Regions from separate parts of the Kitasatospora sp. NPDC049258 genome, predicted to be linked through region 1. Evidence: riboswitches for the same ligand, from Rfam matches in the RefSeq annotation. Region 1 holds a riboswitch; the other holds the start of a gene.
The links. A riboswitch is a leader RNA that binds a small molecule or an ion and turns the genes downstream of it on or off. The one in region 1 is predicted to bind glycine.
Positions count from the first base shown of each region.

Region 1 (9,387 bases):
GCGCCGCTGGTGGCCCGGGCAGGACGTGACGCACGAGGAGTACGGGCCGGGCTGGGTGCAGGGCAGCGGGGTGGGGCGGGTGACGGTCCGCTTCGAGACGCCGGACAGCCCACCCGGCCGGGTCCGCACCTTCGCGATCGAGGATCCGCGGCTGCAGCCCTCCGGGGCACTGCCGCTGCGGTAGCCGGGTACGACAACGGCCCCGCACCCGTCCCAGGTGCGGAGCCGTCTGCCGGGCCGGGCCCGGGCGGTCGCGATGCCCTCGTCGACCGCCTCGGGGCCCGGTCTCCTCGCGTCCCGTCCCGGCCGCGAGGAAGGACGCCTCGTCAGGCGTCGGTCTTGGCCAGCTCGGGGCTGGTGGCGGCCGCCTCGACGGGCGCGGTGGCCGGCTTGATCCTGCGGATCGCGAACGGCACGGCGGCGGCGACCAGGCACATCACGGCGGCCGTCCAGAAGGCGTGCTTGTAGGCGTCCAGGGTGGGCAGCAGCACCGGGATCGGCAGGCCCTTGATGGTGTCGCCGGTCAGGATGGCGCCCATCACGGCGGTGCCGACGGCGCCACCGACGGTGCGCAGCACCGCGTTCATGCCGTTGGCGATACCGCTCTGCTCGACCGGGACGGCGCCGTTGATGTACGCCGGCATGGCGGCGTAGGCGAGGCCGACGCCGAGGCCGAAGACGGCGGAGGCGGTGTAGATGTCGCCCTCGGCGCTGTGCCGCAGGGCCAGGTAGGCCATCGAGACGGCGCCGAGCACGCCGCCGAGCACCAGCGGCAGCCGCGGACCGCGACGGGCGATCAGCAGCGCGCCGACCGGGGCGGCGATCATCGAGCCGACCGCGGAGGGGAGCAGCATGACGCCGGCGTGCAGCACGGTCGCGGTGAAGCCGTAGTGGGCGAGCTTCTCGGGGGTCTGGGCGAAGTTGCTGATGACCAGGAAGGAGCCGTACATCCCGAAGCCGATCAGCAGGCCGGAGATGTTGGTGAAGGCGACGGCGGGGAGGGACATCATCTTCATGTCCACCAGCGGGTGGCTGACCTTGGTCTCGATGATGATCCAGACCAGCGCGACCACGGCCGCGACGGCGAACAGGCCCAGGGTCTTGTTGGAGGTCCAGCCCCAGTTGTTGCCCTGGCTCACGGCGACCAGCAGGGCGGAGAGCCAGCCGGCCAGGGTGAGCGCGCCGAGCGGGTCGGCGCCGCCCTCCTTGTCGACCACCGGGTCCTTGGGCACCCGCAGGGCGACCAGAGCGACCGCGATCAGGCCGAAGATCAGGCCCATCCAGAAGATGGACTTGTAGCTCCAGTGCTCCAGCAGCAGGCCGGTGGCGACCAGGCCGAGGCCGCTGCCGACGCCCATCGAGGCGCTGATCATCGCGACGCCGCCGGTGACCTTCTCCCGGGGGAGCTCGTCGCGGACGATGCTGATGGCCAGCGGCAGCACACCACCGCCGGCGCCCTGCAGGACGCGGGCCACGACCAGCCAGGTGAACGAGTGGGTGCCGACCGCGAGCGCGGAGCCGGCCACCAGACCGGCCAGCGAGACCAGCAGCATCGGCTTGCGGCCGCGCAGGTCGCCGAACCGGCCGAGCAGCGGGGTGAGGACGGCGGCCGAGAGCAGGTTGGCCGTCATCAGCCAGGTGATGTTGGAGCCGGAGACGTTCAGTTCCTTGGCCAGCGAGGGCAGGATCGGGACGACTGCGGTCTGCACCACGCTGAACGCCAGCATGGCCAGCACGAGGGCGGGGAGCACCCGGGCGCTGGTCGGCTTGTCGGCCGTGATGGCGGGCTGTGATGCCTCACTCACGGTTCTTCCTCCGGTTCTGGCCGCCCGAAGCGCGGTGCTTCAGGCACGAGATAGTGAATCGAATGAAGTAACCATGCCGCTGAATAGTTCAGTATGTCAAATATCGATCGGTGAAGCTTCAGCAAAGCCGAGGTCCCGTCCCCGCGAGTGCGGGGACGGGACCTCGATCGGGCGGCGGGCCCGGGGTGGTGACGCCGGCTCAGGACGGCCGCAGCGGCTCCGGCCGGTGGGTGTCCGGCATCGGTCCGGCGGCCGGGGCCGACCGCTGCGCCGGACCGGCCGGCGGGGTGTCCGGGGCGGCGGGGGTGGTGCTGTCGTGGATCTCCACCTGCTCGCGCCGCAGCTCCTCGCGGACCACGGCCTCCTCGGTGTAGCGCTCCACCACCAGGCGCACCCGCTCGATCGGCGCCAGGTACTTGCGCACCACCGGCCGCTCCTCCCGCAGGGTGACCTCCTGGACGCCCTCGGCGATCTCCTGCTCGGTCAGCGCGGCCCGCTCGGAATCGGTGACCGGGACCCGCTCCACCCGGACCCGCTCGCGGACCACCGGCACCTTGCGCTCCACCGGCTCGCTCGTGACGAACTTGCGCAGCCGGGCGGTGCCCAGCACGTGCCACTGGGTGGTGATGTCGAGGCGCTCCTCCCGGCAGGTGACCTCCACCGGGCCGCTCGGCGCGCTCGGCGCCGGGCCGGCCGGCCGCTCGGGCTCGGGCTGCCGCTCCGCGGGCCGCTCCTGCTCGGGCCGCTTCTCCTCCGGCATCCGGGTCTCGGGCGCGGGCCTCGGCGGCGCGGTGTGCAGCGCCGTGGCCATCGGGCTGCCGTGCACCATGGGCGCCTCGGCGGGTGCCGTCATCGGTACCGCCATCGGCACGGCGGTCGGCGGGGCCGAGCCGAAGGACGGCGGGGCGGTCATCGACGAGGACGCCGAGGACTCGGGCGGGGCCATCGTGGCCGGGCCGGAGGAGACCTTGCCGAAGTCCAGGTCCTTGCTGCGGTCGCCCGCCGCCACGGTCGCGGCCGCCGCGGTCGTCGCCGCTGCCGCCGAACCGTTGGAGGCCGGGACCGGCGGTGTCGGGCCGCCCGCGTCCAGGCCGTAGTAGCGGTAGAGCTGGAGCTCCTGCGCCGGGGAGAGGTGCTGGCCCACCCCGAAGTCCGGAGACTCCTTGATCAGCGACTTGTCGTACGGGACCCGCAACTCGTCGCCGGCGAACTCGCTGGTGGTCAGTGGGACGAAGGCGTCCCGGCCGAAGATCCCGGTCCGCACCGCGGCCCACTCAGGCTCGCCGGTGGCGTCGTCGAGGTACACCTCGTCGACCGTGCCGATCTTGTCACCGTTCCGGTCGACCGCCTTGTGTCCGATCAGGTCGCGCGGATCGATATCGGTCTGCACGCTGTCCTCCGTCCAACTGCTCCTGCGAATGGCCGTGAGGGGGCGGTCGAAGGAGCTGGCCGCCCGCCACTTCACACGAAAAGCCATCAATCGGACGTGGGCGACCCGGGCGCCGCCGTCCGGGGCACGGCGGCGCCGGATCCGCCGCCCCTGGCCCGTGATCCGCGGGAAACTCGCTGGTACCCTGGGCGGCGACCGCCGAGCCCGCTCGGGAGAGTCCCTGAGCCCGCCGAAGCCGGGCGTCAGGGCGCCGAAGGAGCAACTCCTCCCCGGAATCTCTCAGGCACCCGTACCGTGTGGGACAGGTCACTCTGGAAAGCAAGGCAGGACCGCCGGCGCGGGAGCCGACGGCACCACCTTCACCGACGGTGCAAGCCGGCGGGTGGCCTCCGGGCCTCCCGCGCGGGCGAAGCTCTCAGGTCCCGATGACAGAGGGGGAGGCCTGTCGGGTTCGTGCGCTCAAGGTTCCCCGCTGTCCCCACGGCGGTGACGACCGGTCGGCGTCCGCACCCCAGCCGGTCATCGACCAGGAGGCTTCGACCCCCATGAACGCCCAGCCGACCAACGGTCGCCGCAGCGACGCCACCCTCGCCGAGCTCGAGCAGGCCAGCCCCTTCGAGACCCGCCACATCGGCCCCGACGTCGCCGCCCAGGAGAAGATGCTGGCCCAGGTGGGCTACGGCTCCCTGGACGAGCTGTCCGACGCCGCCGTCCCGGACGCCATCAAGAGCCTGACCGCGCTGGGCCTGCCGGCCGGCCGCAGCGAGGCCCAGGTGCTCGCCGAGCTGCGCGCCCTCGCCGCCCGCAACCAGGTGTTCACCTCGATGATCGGCCTGGGCTACTACGGCACCTTCACCCCGCCGGTGATCCTGCGCAACGTGCTGGAGAACCCGGCCTGGTACACCGCCTACACCCCGTACCAGCCGGAGATCTCGCAGGGCCGGCTGGAGGCGCTGCTCAACTTCCAGACCCTGGTCTCCGACCTGACCGGCCTGGACACCTCCGGGTCCTCGCTGCTCGATGAGGGCACCGCCGCCGCCGAGGCGATGGCGCTGGCCCGCCGGGTCACCAAGGTCAAGGGCGGGGTCTTCCTGATCGACGCCGACACCCTGCCGCAGACCGTGGCGGTGATCGAGACCCGCGCCGTCCCGACCGGCGTCGAGGTGGTCGTCGCCGACCTGTCCGAGGGCATCCCGGCCGAGATCGCGGAGCGCGGCGTCTTCGGCGTGCTGCTCCAGTACCCCGGCGCCTCCGGCGTGGTGCGCGACCTGGCGCCGCTGATCCAGCAGGCGCACGGCCTCGGCGCGGTCGTCGCGGTCGCCGCCGACCTGCTGGCGCTGACCCTGCTGAAGTCGCCGGGCGAGCTCGGCGCCGACATCGCCTGCGGCACCTCGCAGCGGTTCGGCGTGCCGATGGGCTTCGGCGGCCCGCACGCCGGCTACCTGGCCGTGCGCGCCCAGTTCGCCCGCAACCTGCCCGGCCGCCTGGTCGGCGTGTCGGTCGACGTGGACGGCAACCGGGCCTACCGCCTGGCGCTGCAGACCCGCGAGCAGCACATCCGCCGCGAGAAGGCCACCAGCAACATCTGCACCGCCCAGGTGCTGCTCGCCGTGATGGCCTCGATGTACGCGGTCTACCACGGCCCCGACGGCCTGGCCGACATCGCCCGCCGCACCCACCGCTACGCCGCCGCCCTGGCCGAGGGCCTGCGGGCCGGCGGCGTCGAGCTCGCCCACGGCGCGTTCTTCGACACCGTCACCGCGCGCGTCCCCGGCCGCGCCGCCGAGGTGGTCGCCGCCGCGGCCGAGGCCGGGATCAACCTGTTCCGGGCCGGCGCCGACACCGTCTCGATCTCCTGCGACGAGACCACCACCCGGGAGCACCTGGCCGCCGTCTGGGCCGCCTTCGGCCTGAAGGACGTCAAGGTGGCCGAGGCCGCCGACACGCTGCCCGCCGGGCTGCTGCGCGCGGACGAGTACCTGACCCACCCGGTCTTCCACAGCCACCGCTCGGAGACCGCGATGCTGCGCTACCTGCGCCGCCTGTCGGACCGTGACTACGCGCTGGACCGCGGCATGATCCCGCTGGGCTCCTGCACCATGAAGCTCAACGCCACCACCGAGATGGAGCCGGTGACCTGGCCCGAGTTCGGCCAGCTGCACCCGTTCGCGCCGGTCGAGCAGGTCGGCGGCTTCCTCAGCCTGATCCGCGAGCTGGAGCAGCAGCTGGTCGAGGTGACCGGCTACGACGCCGTCTCGATCCAGCCGAACGCCGGCTCCCAGGGTGAGCTGGCCGGCCTGCTCGCGGTCCGCGCCTACCACCTGGCCAACGGCGACGCCGAGCGCGACGTCTGCCTGATCCCGTCCTCCGCGCACGGCACCAACGCGGCCTCCGCCGTGATGGCCGGCATGCGGGTGGTCGTGGTGAAGACCCTGGTCGACGGCGACGTGGACGTCGAGGACCTCAAGGCCAAGATCGAGCAGCACCGCGACCAGCTCTCGGTGCTGATGGTCACCTACCCGTCCACCCACGGCGTGTACGAGACCGAGATCACCCAGATCTGCGCCATGGTGCACGAGGCCGGCGGCCAGGTGTACGTGGACGGTGCCAACCTGAACGCCCTGGTCGGCCTCGCCAAGCCGGGCAAGTTCGGCGCGGACGTCTCGCACCTGAACCTGCACAAGACCTTCTGCATCCCGCACGGTGGCGGCGGCCCGGGCGTCGGCCCGGTCGCGGTGCGCGCGCACCTCGCGCCGTACCTGCCCAACCACCCGCTGCAGAGCGAGGCCGGCCCGGCCACCGGTGTCGGCCCGATCTCGGCCGCTCCCTGGGGCTCCGCCGCGATCCTGCCGATCTCCTGGGCGTACGTCCGGCTGATGGGCGGCGAGGGCCTCAAGCGCGCCACCCAGGTCGCGGTGCTGAACGCCAACTACATCGCCAAGCGGCTCGCCCCGCACTACCCCGTGCTCTACACCGGCCCCGGCGGCCTGGTCGCGCACGAGTGCATCATCGACCTGCGCCCGCTCACCAAGGAGACGGGGGTGAGCGTGGACGACATCGCCAAGCGTCTGATCGACTACGGCTTCCACGCCCCGACCATGTCCTTCCCGGTGGCCGGCACGCTGATGATCGAGCCCACCGAGTCCGAGGACCTGCACGAGATCGACCGGTTCTGCGCCGCGATGATCGAGATCCGCGCGGAGATCGAGAAGGTCGGCTCCGGTGCCTGGCCGGCCGAGGACAACCCGCTGCGCAACGCCCCGCACACCGCCGCCACCATGGCCGGTGACTGGGAGCACGCCTACAGCCGCCAGGAAGCCGTCTTCCCGGCCGGCGTCAACCCCGCCGACAAGTACTGGCCGCCGGTGAGCCGGATCGACGGCGCCTACGGCGACCGCAACCTGGTCTGCTCCTGCCCGCCGCTGGACGAGTACGGCGTCTGAGCCCGGTGAACCGAGGGCCCCGGAGGATCGACTCCTCCGGGGCCCTCGGCCTTGCCCGGTGCTCGCCCGGTGCTGCTGGGTCCGGCTCGGTGCCGCCGCGCGCCGTCAGAGCGCGGCGAGGGCCAGCGGCCGGTGCGGTGCGATCACCCGGCCGTCGGGCAGCAGCTCGCCGGTGTCCTCGAAGAGCAGGACGCCGTTGCACAACAGGCTCCACCCCTGGTCGGGGTGGAGCGCCACGGGGACGGCCGCCTCGCGGTCGGGGGAGTCGGCGGTAGGACACTCAGGTCGGTGCTGGCACATCGTTGTACCCTCGCTTCGCTCGCGATCCACACCCGCCGCACGGCCACCCCCCTGGGCGCCGCCCTGCCGGCGGATCCTGCCGGCCGGCTCAGGTGTGAACCGGCTCCGCACCGGGTAGGACAGCTGGTCCTCCGTGCTGGTTCCCAGTGTCGGCATCCGGATGCCCTCGCGCAGCCTTTTCGTGAGTTGCGCCACAGGTCCGGGCCGGAGACCACCCGACCGGCGGGTCCGTGGCCTTGCCGAACGCCGGACGGGCCATCCATGACTGACTCGAATCGGTCAGTCGCGAATGGCCCGTCCGGGTGGTGCCGGCGCGGGAGCCGGTGGGTGCGAGGTCAGGAACCGCCGAGCAGCACGGGGGTGGCGACGGGGGAGTGGTCGAGGGTGGCCAGCAACTCGGCCGCCGGGTAGATCCGGTGCGCGGTGACGCCCACCGGGGCCGGGGCGAGCGGGATGATCAGATCCTCGCCGGGGGCGGGGCTGTGTAGCCACAGCGCCGTCGCGTAGTGGCCCGGCATCGAGAGCAGCCTCGGCTGGTGCCGGGAGTGCGAGGCCTGGGCCAGCTGCCAGGCCTGCCGCAGCGCCCGCAGCGTGGAATCCAGGTAGGGGCCCGCCGTGAAGTGCGAGAAGGTGTGCCCACCAGGGTTTTCGACCACCTCGGCCGAGGCCGCGAACTCGCCGGCCCCGTTCTTGATCAGGAACCGCCACCCGGTGCGCCTCGCCTCGGTGGGACTCGCGCCGGGGTGCTCCAGCACGTACACCGCCAGGGGGTGGGCGGGCAGCAGCGGGCCGGGGCCGTGGCGCAGGACGGAGGCCGCCGGCTGGCGGAGTCCGGCCTCGGAGTCGAGGGCGGCCAGCACCGCGCGCAGTGCGCTGGGCGGGGGCTGAGGGGTCTGCATGGTCATGGTGAGTCGCCTCTCCGTGCGAGATCGGCGTGCGAGTGCGGCATACCGGCATGGCGTCGATGTGGCGGGGCCTGGCCATGTCCGGTTGGGCATGATCGCGGTGCGTGCGCGGGCCCGCCGTCGACCAGCCGATGTCGGCTGAAGGGTCGAGTGGCGGGCGACCGGGCCGGGGCGCAGTGCGAATTCTACTCGAACAGGTGCGCAGGGTGACCTTCTTATCACGTTCGGTGGTGCCGCACAAGTCGAGGTGTCACTGAAAGAGGGTCAGGATTCTTGTCCCGGCGACGTGTTCGAGTCGACGGGCTATCGATCTTCCGGATGGGCATATTGCTTGCACCGTCGACCGAGGGGTAGGGGAGAGCACCCATGGGCGAGAAGGTCGTGGCGACCCGCGCGGAGCTGTCCGACCGGCAGCTCTACCGCCGCAAGCTGCAGTCCTGTCTGGACGTGCTGGAACGGATGCTGCGCGAGCAGCGGTTCGACCGGCCGAGGGCGATGATGGGCCTGGAGATCGAGCTCAACCTGGTGGACGAGCAGGGCATGCCGGTGCTGGGGAACACCCGGGTGCTGCAGTCGATCGCCTCCGCCGACTTCCAGACCGAGCTCGGCCAGTTCAACGTCGAGGTGAACATCGCACCCCGGCGGCTGGGCGGTCATGTGCTGGAGGACCTGCGCGAGGAGGTCGACACCGGCCTGCGCTACGCCGACCGCAAGGCGGCCGAGGTCGGTGCCCGGATCGCCATGGTGGGGATCCTGCCGACCCTCGACCTGGACCACACCGGGGTCGAGGCGATGTCCCACAACGACCGGTACACCCTGCTCAGCGACCAGATCCTGGCCGCCCGCGGGGAGGACATCGCGCTGGACATCGAGGGGGTCGAGCACCTGGCCGTGGAGTCGGTCTCGATGGTGGCCGAGGCCGCCGCGACCTCGCTCCAGCTGCACCTTCAGGTCACCCCGGAGCGGTTCGCCTCGGTCTGGAACGCGGCCCAGGCGATCTCCTCCGTCCAGCTCGCGCTCGGCGCCAACTCGCCCTTCCTGTTCGGGCGGGAGCTCTGGCGCGAGACGCGCCCCGTGCTGTTCCAACAGGCCTGTGACACCCGTTCGGCCGAGCTCAAAGCGCAAGGTGTGCGCCCCATAACCTGGTTCGGCGAGCGCTGGGTCTCCTCGGTGCTCGACCTGTTCGCCGAGAACCTGCGCTACTTCCCGGCCCTGCTGCCGATCTGCGACGACGAGGACCCGGCCAAGGTGCTGGCCTCCGGCGGCGTGCCCAGGCTGGCCGAGATGCGGCTGCACAACGGCACCATCTACCGCTGGAACCGGCCGGTGTACGACATCGCGGACGGCGTGGCCCACCTGAGGGTGGAGAACCGCTGCCTGCCGGCCGGGCCGACGGTGGCCGACACCCTGGCCAACGCGGCCTTCTACTACGGTCTGGTCCGGGTGCTGGCCGAGCAGCCCCGGCCGATCTGGACCAGGCTGCCGTTCGCCCAGGCGGACGAGAACTTCCACACCGCCGCCCGGTACGGCATCGACGCGGTGCT
Region 1 is NZ_JBFAQT010000037.1:11,520-20,906, forward strand. It holds gene AB0K43_RS25020 (DNA polymerase IV) at 1-184, shown strand, start outside; gene AB0K43_RS25025 (MFS transporter) at 327-1,805, opposite strand; gene AB0K43_RS25030 (DUF2382 domain-containing protein) at 2,005-2,751, opposite strand; partial or broken gene AB0K43_RS25035 (PRC-barrel domain-containing protein) at 2,869-3,195, opposite strand; glycine riboswitch at 3,395-3,500, shown strand; gene gcvP (aminomethyl-transferring glycine dehydrogenase) at 3,741-6,638, shown strand; gene AB0K43_RS25045 (DUF5999 family protein) at 6,744-6,938, opposite strand; gene AB0K43_RS25050 (hypothetical protein) at 7,274-7,843, opposite strand; gene AB0K43_RS25055 (glutamate-cysteine ligase family protein) at 8,210-9,387, shown strand, end outside.

Region 2 (7,033 bases), on a different contig from region 1:
CGCGGCGAGTTGCCCTCCAGACCGAGCAGGACGGCCTTCGGGGTGCCGTGGCCGTGGCCGGTCGCGCCGAGCGAGCCGAACAGCTCGGCCCGAACGGTGGTGACCTGGGCCAGCATCCCCTCGGACTTCAGGCGGCGGGCGAACATCCGGGCCGCCCGCATCGGGCCGACGGTGTGCGAGCTGGACGGGCCGATGCCGATGGAGAAGAGGTCGAAGACGCTGATGGCCACGGGGGACGTCCTTGTCTGGTCTCGTGGAGACGTGCTGGGGGGCGTGCGGACACGGCGCGGGGCACCGCGACCACGTTCCAGTGTGCGCGGTGCCCCGGAGAACCGGGAGGTACGGCGGGGGTCGCCCGCCGTACCCCGGGGTGAACTACAGGTTCGGGTAGAGCGGGTACTTCTCGGCCAGCGCGGTGACGCGGGCCTTCAGCGCGGTGGCCTTGGCCTCGTCGAAGGCGGGCAGCAGCGCCTCGGCGATGATGTCGGCGACCTCGCGGAAGTCCTCCGCCTGGAAGCCGCGGGTGGCCAGGGCCGGGGTGCCGATCCGCAGGCCGGAGGTGACCATCGGCGGCCGCGGGTCGTTCGGGACGGCGTTGCGGTTGACCGTGATGCCGACCTCGTGCAGGCGGTCCTCGGCCTGCTGGCCGTCCAGCTCGCTGTGCCGCAGGTCCACCAGGACCAGGTGCACGTCGGTGCCGCCGGAGAGCACCGAGACGCCGGCGCCGGTCGCGTCGGCCTGCAGCAGGCGCTCGGCGAGGATCTTGGCGCCTTCCAGGGTGCGCTGCTGGCGCTCCTTGAACTCCTCCGAGGCGGCGACCTTGAAGGAGACCGCCTTGGCGGCGATCACGTGCTCCAGCGGGCCGCCCTGCTGGCCGGGGAAGACCGCGGAGTTGATCTTCTTGGCCCACTCGGCCTTGGAGAGGATCACGCCACCGCGCGGGCCGCCCAGGGTCTTGTGGGTGGTGGTGGTGACCACGTCCGCGTACGGCACCGGGGACGGGTGCAGGCCCGCGGCGACCAGACCGGCGAAGTGCGCCATGTCGACCATCAGCAGGGCGCCGACCTCGTCCGCGATCCGGCGGAACTCGGCGAAGTCCAGCTGGCGCGGGTAGGCGGACCAGCCGGCGATGATCAGCTTGGGCTGGTGCTCCTTGGCCAGGCGCTCGACCTCGACCATGTCCACCAGGCCGGTCTTCTCGTCGACGTGGTACGCGGCCACGTTGTAGAGCTTGCCGGAGAAGTTGATCTTCATGCCGTGGGTGAGGTGGCCGCCGTGGGCCAGGCTCAGGCCCAGGATGGTGTCACCCGGCTGGATCAGCGCGAACATCGCGGCGGCGTTGGCCTGCGCGCCGGAGTGCGGCTGCACGTTGGCGTGCTCGGCGCCGAACAGCTCCTTGATCCGGTCGATCGCGATCTGCTCCACCACGTCGACGTGCTCGCAGCCGCCGTAGTAACGCTTGCCGGGGTAGCCCTCGGCGTACTTGTTGGTCAGGACCGAACCCTGGGCCTCCATGACCGCCACGGGGGCGAAGTTCTCGGAGGCGATCATTTCGAGGGTGGTCTGCTGGCGGTGCAGCTCGGCGTCGACCGCGGTCGCGATCTCCGGGTCGAGTGCGTGCAGGGACTGGTTGAGAACCGTCATGAGTGGGTCTTCCCGTGGGGCTGGGCGGGTTACCTGAGGGGAAGGGGCCGTCCGCCGCGCTGCGGCCGGCCCCCTTTCACGCGGTGGTTCAGCCGCCGGTGGTGAAGGCGGTGTAGGCCTCGGCGTCGAGCAGCTCGTCGGTCGCCTCGACCTTGAGCTTGAACAGCCAGGCACCCTCGAAGGGCTCGCCGTTGACCAGCGCCGGGTCGTCGATGACGGCCTGGTTGATCTCGACGATCTCGCCGGTGGCCGGCGAGTACAGGTCGCTGACCGACTTGGTGGACTCGAGCTCACCACAGGTCTCGCCGGCGGTGACGCTCTCCCCGACCTCCGGGAGCTGGACGTACACGATGTCGCCGAGCGCGTCGGCGGCGTGCTTGGTGATGCCGACGGTGGAGACGCCGTCCGCGTCAGCCGCGGTCAGCCACTCGTGCTCCTTGGTGTACTGCAGGTGCGTGGGGTTGCTCATGAGGTCATTCTCCAGGATCGCAAGAGGGTAGGGCGAAGCCGTCCGCTGAGCGGACCGGACCAGGGGTTCGTACGGACGCCTCAGCGGGCGCGCTTGTAGAACGGCAGCGCGACGACCTCGACCGGCTCGTGCTTGCCGCGCACGTCGACCGCGACCGCGGTGCCGGGGGCGGCGTGCGCCGCGTCCACGTACGCGATGGCGATCGGCTTGCCCAGGGTGGGCGAGGGGGAGCCGGAGGTGATCCGGCCGATCGGGGTGCCGTCGGCGGAGACCACCGCGTACTCGGCGCGCGGGACGCGCTTGCCCTCGGAGACCAGGCCGACCAGCACCTGCGGCGGGTTGGTCCCGGCCGCCGCGGCGGCCTGCTCCAGCGCCTTGCGGCCGACGAACTCGCCGTCGTTGGTGGTCTTGTCGAAGCGGACCACCCGGCCCAGCCCCGCGTCGAACGGGGTCAGGTCGGTGGAGAGCTCGTGCCCGTACAGCGGCATGCCGGCCTCCAGGCGCAGCGTGTCGCGGCAGGACAGGCCGCACGGGACCAGGCCCTTGTCGGCGCCGGCCTCGGTCAGCGCCTGCCACAGGTGCTCGGCGTCGGCGGGGGCGGAGAAGATCTCGAAGCCGTCCTCGCCGGTGTAGCCGGTGCGGGCCAGCCAGACCTGCCGGCCGGCCACCGTGGCGGGCAGCAGCGCGTAGTACTTCAGACCCGGCAGGTCGGCGTCGGTCACCGAGGCCAGGATGCCGTTCGCCTCGGGGCCCTGGACGGCCAGCAGCGCGTAGGCGTCGCGGTCGTCGCGGACCACCGCGTCGAAGCCCTCGGCCCGCTCGGTCAGCGCGTCCAGCACCACCTGGGCGTTGGAGGCGTTGGCGACCACCATGTACTCGGTCTCGCCGGTGCGGTAGACGATCAGGTCGTCCAGGATGCCGCCGTCCTCGCGGCAGATCATGGTGTAGCGGGCGCGCAGCACGCCGAGCGCCGAGATGAAGCCGACCAGTGCGTGGTCCAGCAGCTCACCGGCCTGCGGGCCGGTGACGGTGATCTCGCCCATGTGCGAGAGGTCGAACAGGCCGGCCCTGGTCCGGACCGCGAGGTGCTCCTCGCGCTCCGAGCCGTAGCGCAGCGGCATGTCCCAGCCGGCGAAGTCGGTCATGGTGGCGCCGAGCGAGCGGTGCAGGGCGTCGAGTGCGGTGTGGCGCAGGGACATGGGGGCGGGACTCCTCGGCTGGCACTGACAGGAGCGCACCCGCGTCTGGACGCGGGCATGCGGGGGCGGAGTCTCCCCGTCTGTCGTCACAACCTGAGAGCTTCACCGCACATAAGAATGGCGGCTTGCACCGTGGGTGGGCGCACGGCGCGGCCGTGTCCACTTTCCAGATGTGCCTAGCCCGGGCGGTATGGGTGGCCTGAGAGATTCCGGGGAGGACTTGCTCCTTCGGCGCCGGCCCAGCCTTCAGAAGGCAATCCGGACTCTCCCGCGCGGGTTCGAGCGGCCAGTATGAAGTTCGATCGGGGCCATCATGGCATGCCCGGGCGGCCCGGGGGGAGGGGGGCCGGGCGATACGCTCTGCGGGACGGTTCTTCGGCCGGCGCACGGGCCGCGCGGCGCGTGGCTCGCCCGGCCAAGCTGGAAGGGGCAGAAGCGGATGGGGTACCCGGCGGGCGAGGCACAGCCTTGGACGGAGCCGGGCTCGGCTCCCGAGGGCGGGAGCTGGCCGGTCAACGAGCTGGAACAGGTGCTCACCGCGGCCCTGGGCGATCCGGGCGCCACACCCCGGGTGATCGAGGTGCTGGCCCGCAGCCAGGTCTGGATCCCGCTGCCGGCCGGCGCCGACCGGCAGGGCGAGTCGCTCGACCTGCCCACCATCGAGCTGGCCGGCGCCCCGTACGTGCCGGTGTTCTCCTCGCAGGAGGAGTTCCTGCGCCAGGCGCCGGGGATGGCCTTCGCGATCGCCCCGATGTGGGAGTTCGCCCGCGGGCTGCCGCTGGGGATCGGGATCGCGGTCAACCCCGAGGCGCCGGTGGGCATCCCGGTGCCGCCGGAGGGGGTGGGCGAGCTGCGCCGCGGCCCGCAGGGGGAGCGCGGCGAGGCCGTCCAGGAGGGCGCCCGGGTGGCCCTCAAGGAGCCCGAGCCGCACCAGGAGCCGTACGCCTTCCTGGCCGCCGCCGGTGCGGAACTCTCGTTGCTGCCGGAAGTGTTGACGGCCCGTCGGGCACTGGCCAAGGTGGAGGGCGAGGCCACGCTGCTCTACCTGGGCATCCAGCTCGACCCGGGGCTGCCGGCCGACCCGGCCCGGGTGGGCGAGGCGCTCGGCCGCGCGCTCGGAACCGCCGCTCCGGCCTGGGGCGTCCACCTGGTGCTGCTCGACCTGGCCGCCGACCCGGTGGTCGACTGGCTGCTGGCCCGGGTCCGGCCGTTCTACGTCCGGGGCTGAAGCGGTCCGAGGCCGGGCCGCAGTGGGCCGGGCGCCGCGGGCCCGCGGCGGTGCGGCCGCCCCAAGGACGAACCCCCCGGTAGGGGATGGCGGTATGACGGCTGTCGGCCCGGCCCAATAGGGTTGCTGCCGACAGCCCCGCGCGGCGGGGGCGCGGAGGCGACGGGACGGGCGAGAGCGAGGTGGGCGCGTGAGCGCGGGAGCGGCAGGCGGCGGCGCGCCGGGCCAGTGGGGCCCGGCTGCCGCGGCGCGTCCCGGTGGTGACCCGGGCGCGATCGAGCGCGCCCTGGGCCAGGTCGCGCCCGAGCGGTACGAGGCGTACGAGGCACTGCTGCGCGCGCTCGCCGAGGGCCAGGTCTGGATGCTGCTCTGGCACGGGCAGCCCGGCAGCCCGGACGCCCAGTACGGGAACATGGACATCGGCGGCCACGGCTACGCGCCGGCCGTCACGTCTCCCGGGCAGCTCACCGCCAGCGGCTGGGCCCGCGGCCACGAGGTGATCTCCGGGCTGGAGATCGCGGCCGCGCTCTACCGCACCCGCTGGGGCCTGTGGCTGGATCCGCACGTGCCCGGCGGCGGGGTCGGCGTGCCCTGGGCGGACCTGCGCCGGATCGCGGTCGGCCTGGACCGGCTGCCGGCCGGTCCGCTCCGGCTGAGCGAGCCGCAGCTGCAGGCGCCGCAGTTCTACGAGGTGCTGGTCCGGCAGGCGGCCGAGGTCCGCCCGCTGCGCTCGCTGCGGCAGGTCTGGGTCCGCCCGGCGCTGGGCGAGCCCTACCTGGCGATCGGCCTCGACCTGTACGACACCTCGCCGCCCGCGGTGGAGGCGGCCCGGGCGCTGGTCCAGCGCGCGGTCGCGCACGTGCCGGACGGCACGGCGGTGTCCACGGTGATGCTGGCCGACGAGTTCGACCCGGTCGCGATGTGGCTGCTGGCCAACGGGCGGCCGATCTTCGACCGCGAGGGCCACTACGGCCACTCGCAGGCCGCGCCCCCGCCGTATCCGGGGTACGGCTATCCGCCGCCGCAGCACGGGCAGTCCGTGGCGGGCTGGCAGCAGCAGCCGTGGCCCGGTTACCCCGGCCGCTGAAACAGGTTCGTACACCATTTCCCTGAGCACCCGACGGGTTTTTCCCGGGCGGGTGCTCCGGCCTGCCGTGGCGGCGACCACCTGGCAGTTCTCCGCCATTGGCGACCTTCCGTCAGCATGCGTCTTGACAGGCGAGTAACACCTGTGTGAAGAGCGATATGCGGCGGAAACAGTCGTGCATGCAGGCAGATCACGGTTGGGCATCCTTCCCTTGTGAGGTCTGGCGCAAAGCTGTCCGAATGACACAGAGTTCTGCGCAATGCAGAGCGCGTGAACGAGCCCCACGAAGGCGAGCGCGCCAGCCGAAAGTCACAGGTCCGTGCGATGAGCATTCCGCCCGGACCGCACCGCGCACATCTGCACCGCCCGCACCACTCAGCACCATCCCTGAAGTCCAGCCTCCACTGACCCGACCCCCACGCCGAGTCAGCGGTCGGCTCCCCCTGAAAACGAACTCTGCACCGCCGCAACGGTTTTCGGTACCACCGCACCGCTCTGCACACGCACCTGTCACGATCCCGGGCCACCCGGGGCCAGGCCCGGACCGGGCCCGGGCCCGGCCGGGGGCGCGACACCGTGGGCCGGCCACCGTCGGCGAGGGGAACGAACTGACTCATGAGCACACCCACCGAGACCACCGGTACCGAGGCCGAGGCGACGCCCGCCGCGGTCGCCGGCCCGTCCAAGAAGATCGAAGGACGGTCTCCCGGCCGGATCGCCTGGGACCGACTGAAGCGTGACAAGGTCGCCCTGACCGGCGGCGTCGTGGTGATCCTGCTGATCCTGGTGGCACTCTTCGCCCCGGTCCTCACCGCGATGTTCGGCCACCCGGTCGACGAGCCGCACCCGGATCAGATCAACCCCGACCTGGGCCTGCCCAACCACCCCTTCGGTGGGATGAGCGGCGACTTCCTGCTGGGCGTGGACCCGACCTTCGGTCGGGACGTCTTCAGCCGGATCATCTACGGCGCCCGGATCTCGCTCGGCGTGGCCTTCTCCGCGGCGATCGTCTCCGTGGTGATCGGCGTGGTGATGGGCATCGCGGCCGGCTACTTCGGCGGCTGGGTCGACTCGGTGATCAGCCGGGTGATGGATGTCCTGCTCGCCTTCCCGCAGCTGCTGTTCAGCATCGCGCTGGTCTCGGTGATGCCCAACTCCCTGCTGGGAGTGGACGGCAGCCTGCTGCGGATGGGCATCCTGGTCCTGGTGATCGGATTCTTCGGCTGGCCGTACATCGGGCGCATCGTCCGGGGGCAGGCGATGTCGCTGCGGCACCGCGAATTCGTGGACGCGGCGCGCAGCCTGGGCGCCGGCCGGGCGCACATCCTCTTCCGCGAGCTGCTGCCCAACCTGGTGGCGCCGATCCTGGTCTACGCGACCCTGATCATCCCCACCAACATCCTCAG
Region 2 is NZ_JBFAQT010000011.1:141,134-148,166, forward strand. It holds gene AB0K43_RS12500 (L-serine ammonia-lyase) at 1-230, opposite strand, end outside; gene glyA (serine hydroxymethyltransferase) at 376-1,644, opposite strand; gene gcvH (glycine cleavage system protein GcvH) at 1,733-2,113, opposite strand; gene gcvT (glycine cleavage system aminomethyltransferase GcvT) at 2,194-3,312, opposite strand; glycine riboswitch at 3,489-3,593, opposite strand; gene AB0K43_RS12520 (enhanced serine sensitivity protein SseB) at 3,752-4,540, shown strand; gene AB0K43_RS12525 (enhanced serine sensitivity protein SseB C-terminal domain-containing protein) at 4,815-5,627, shown strand; gene AB0K43_RS12530 (ABC transporter permease) at 6,243-7,033, shown strand, end outside.
Region 2: another riboswitch for glycine. It lies ahead of gcvT (glycine cleavage system aminomethyltransferase GcvT); the one in region 1 lies ahead of gcvP (aminomethyl-transferring glycine dehydrogenase).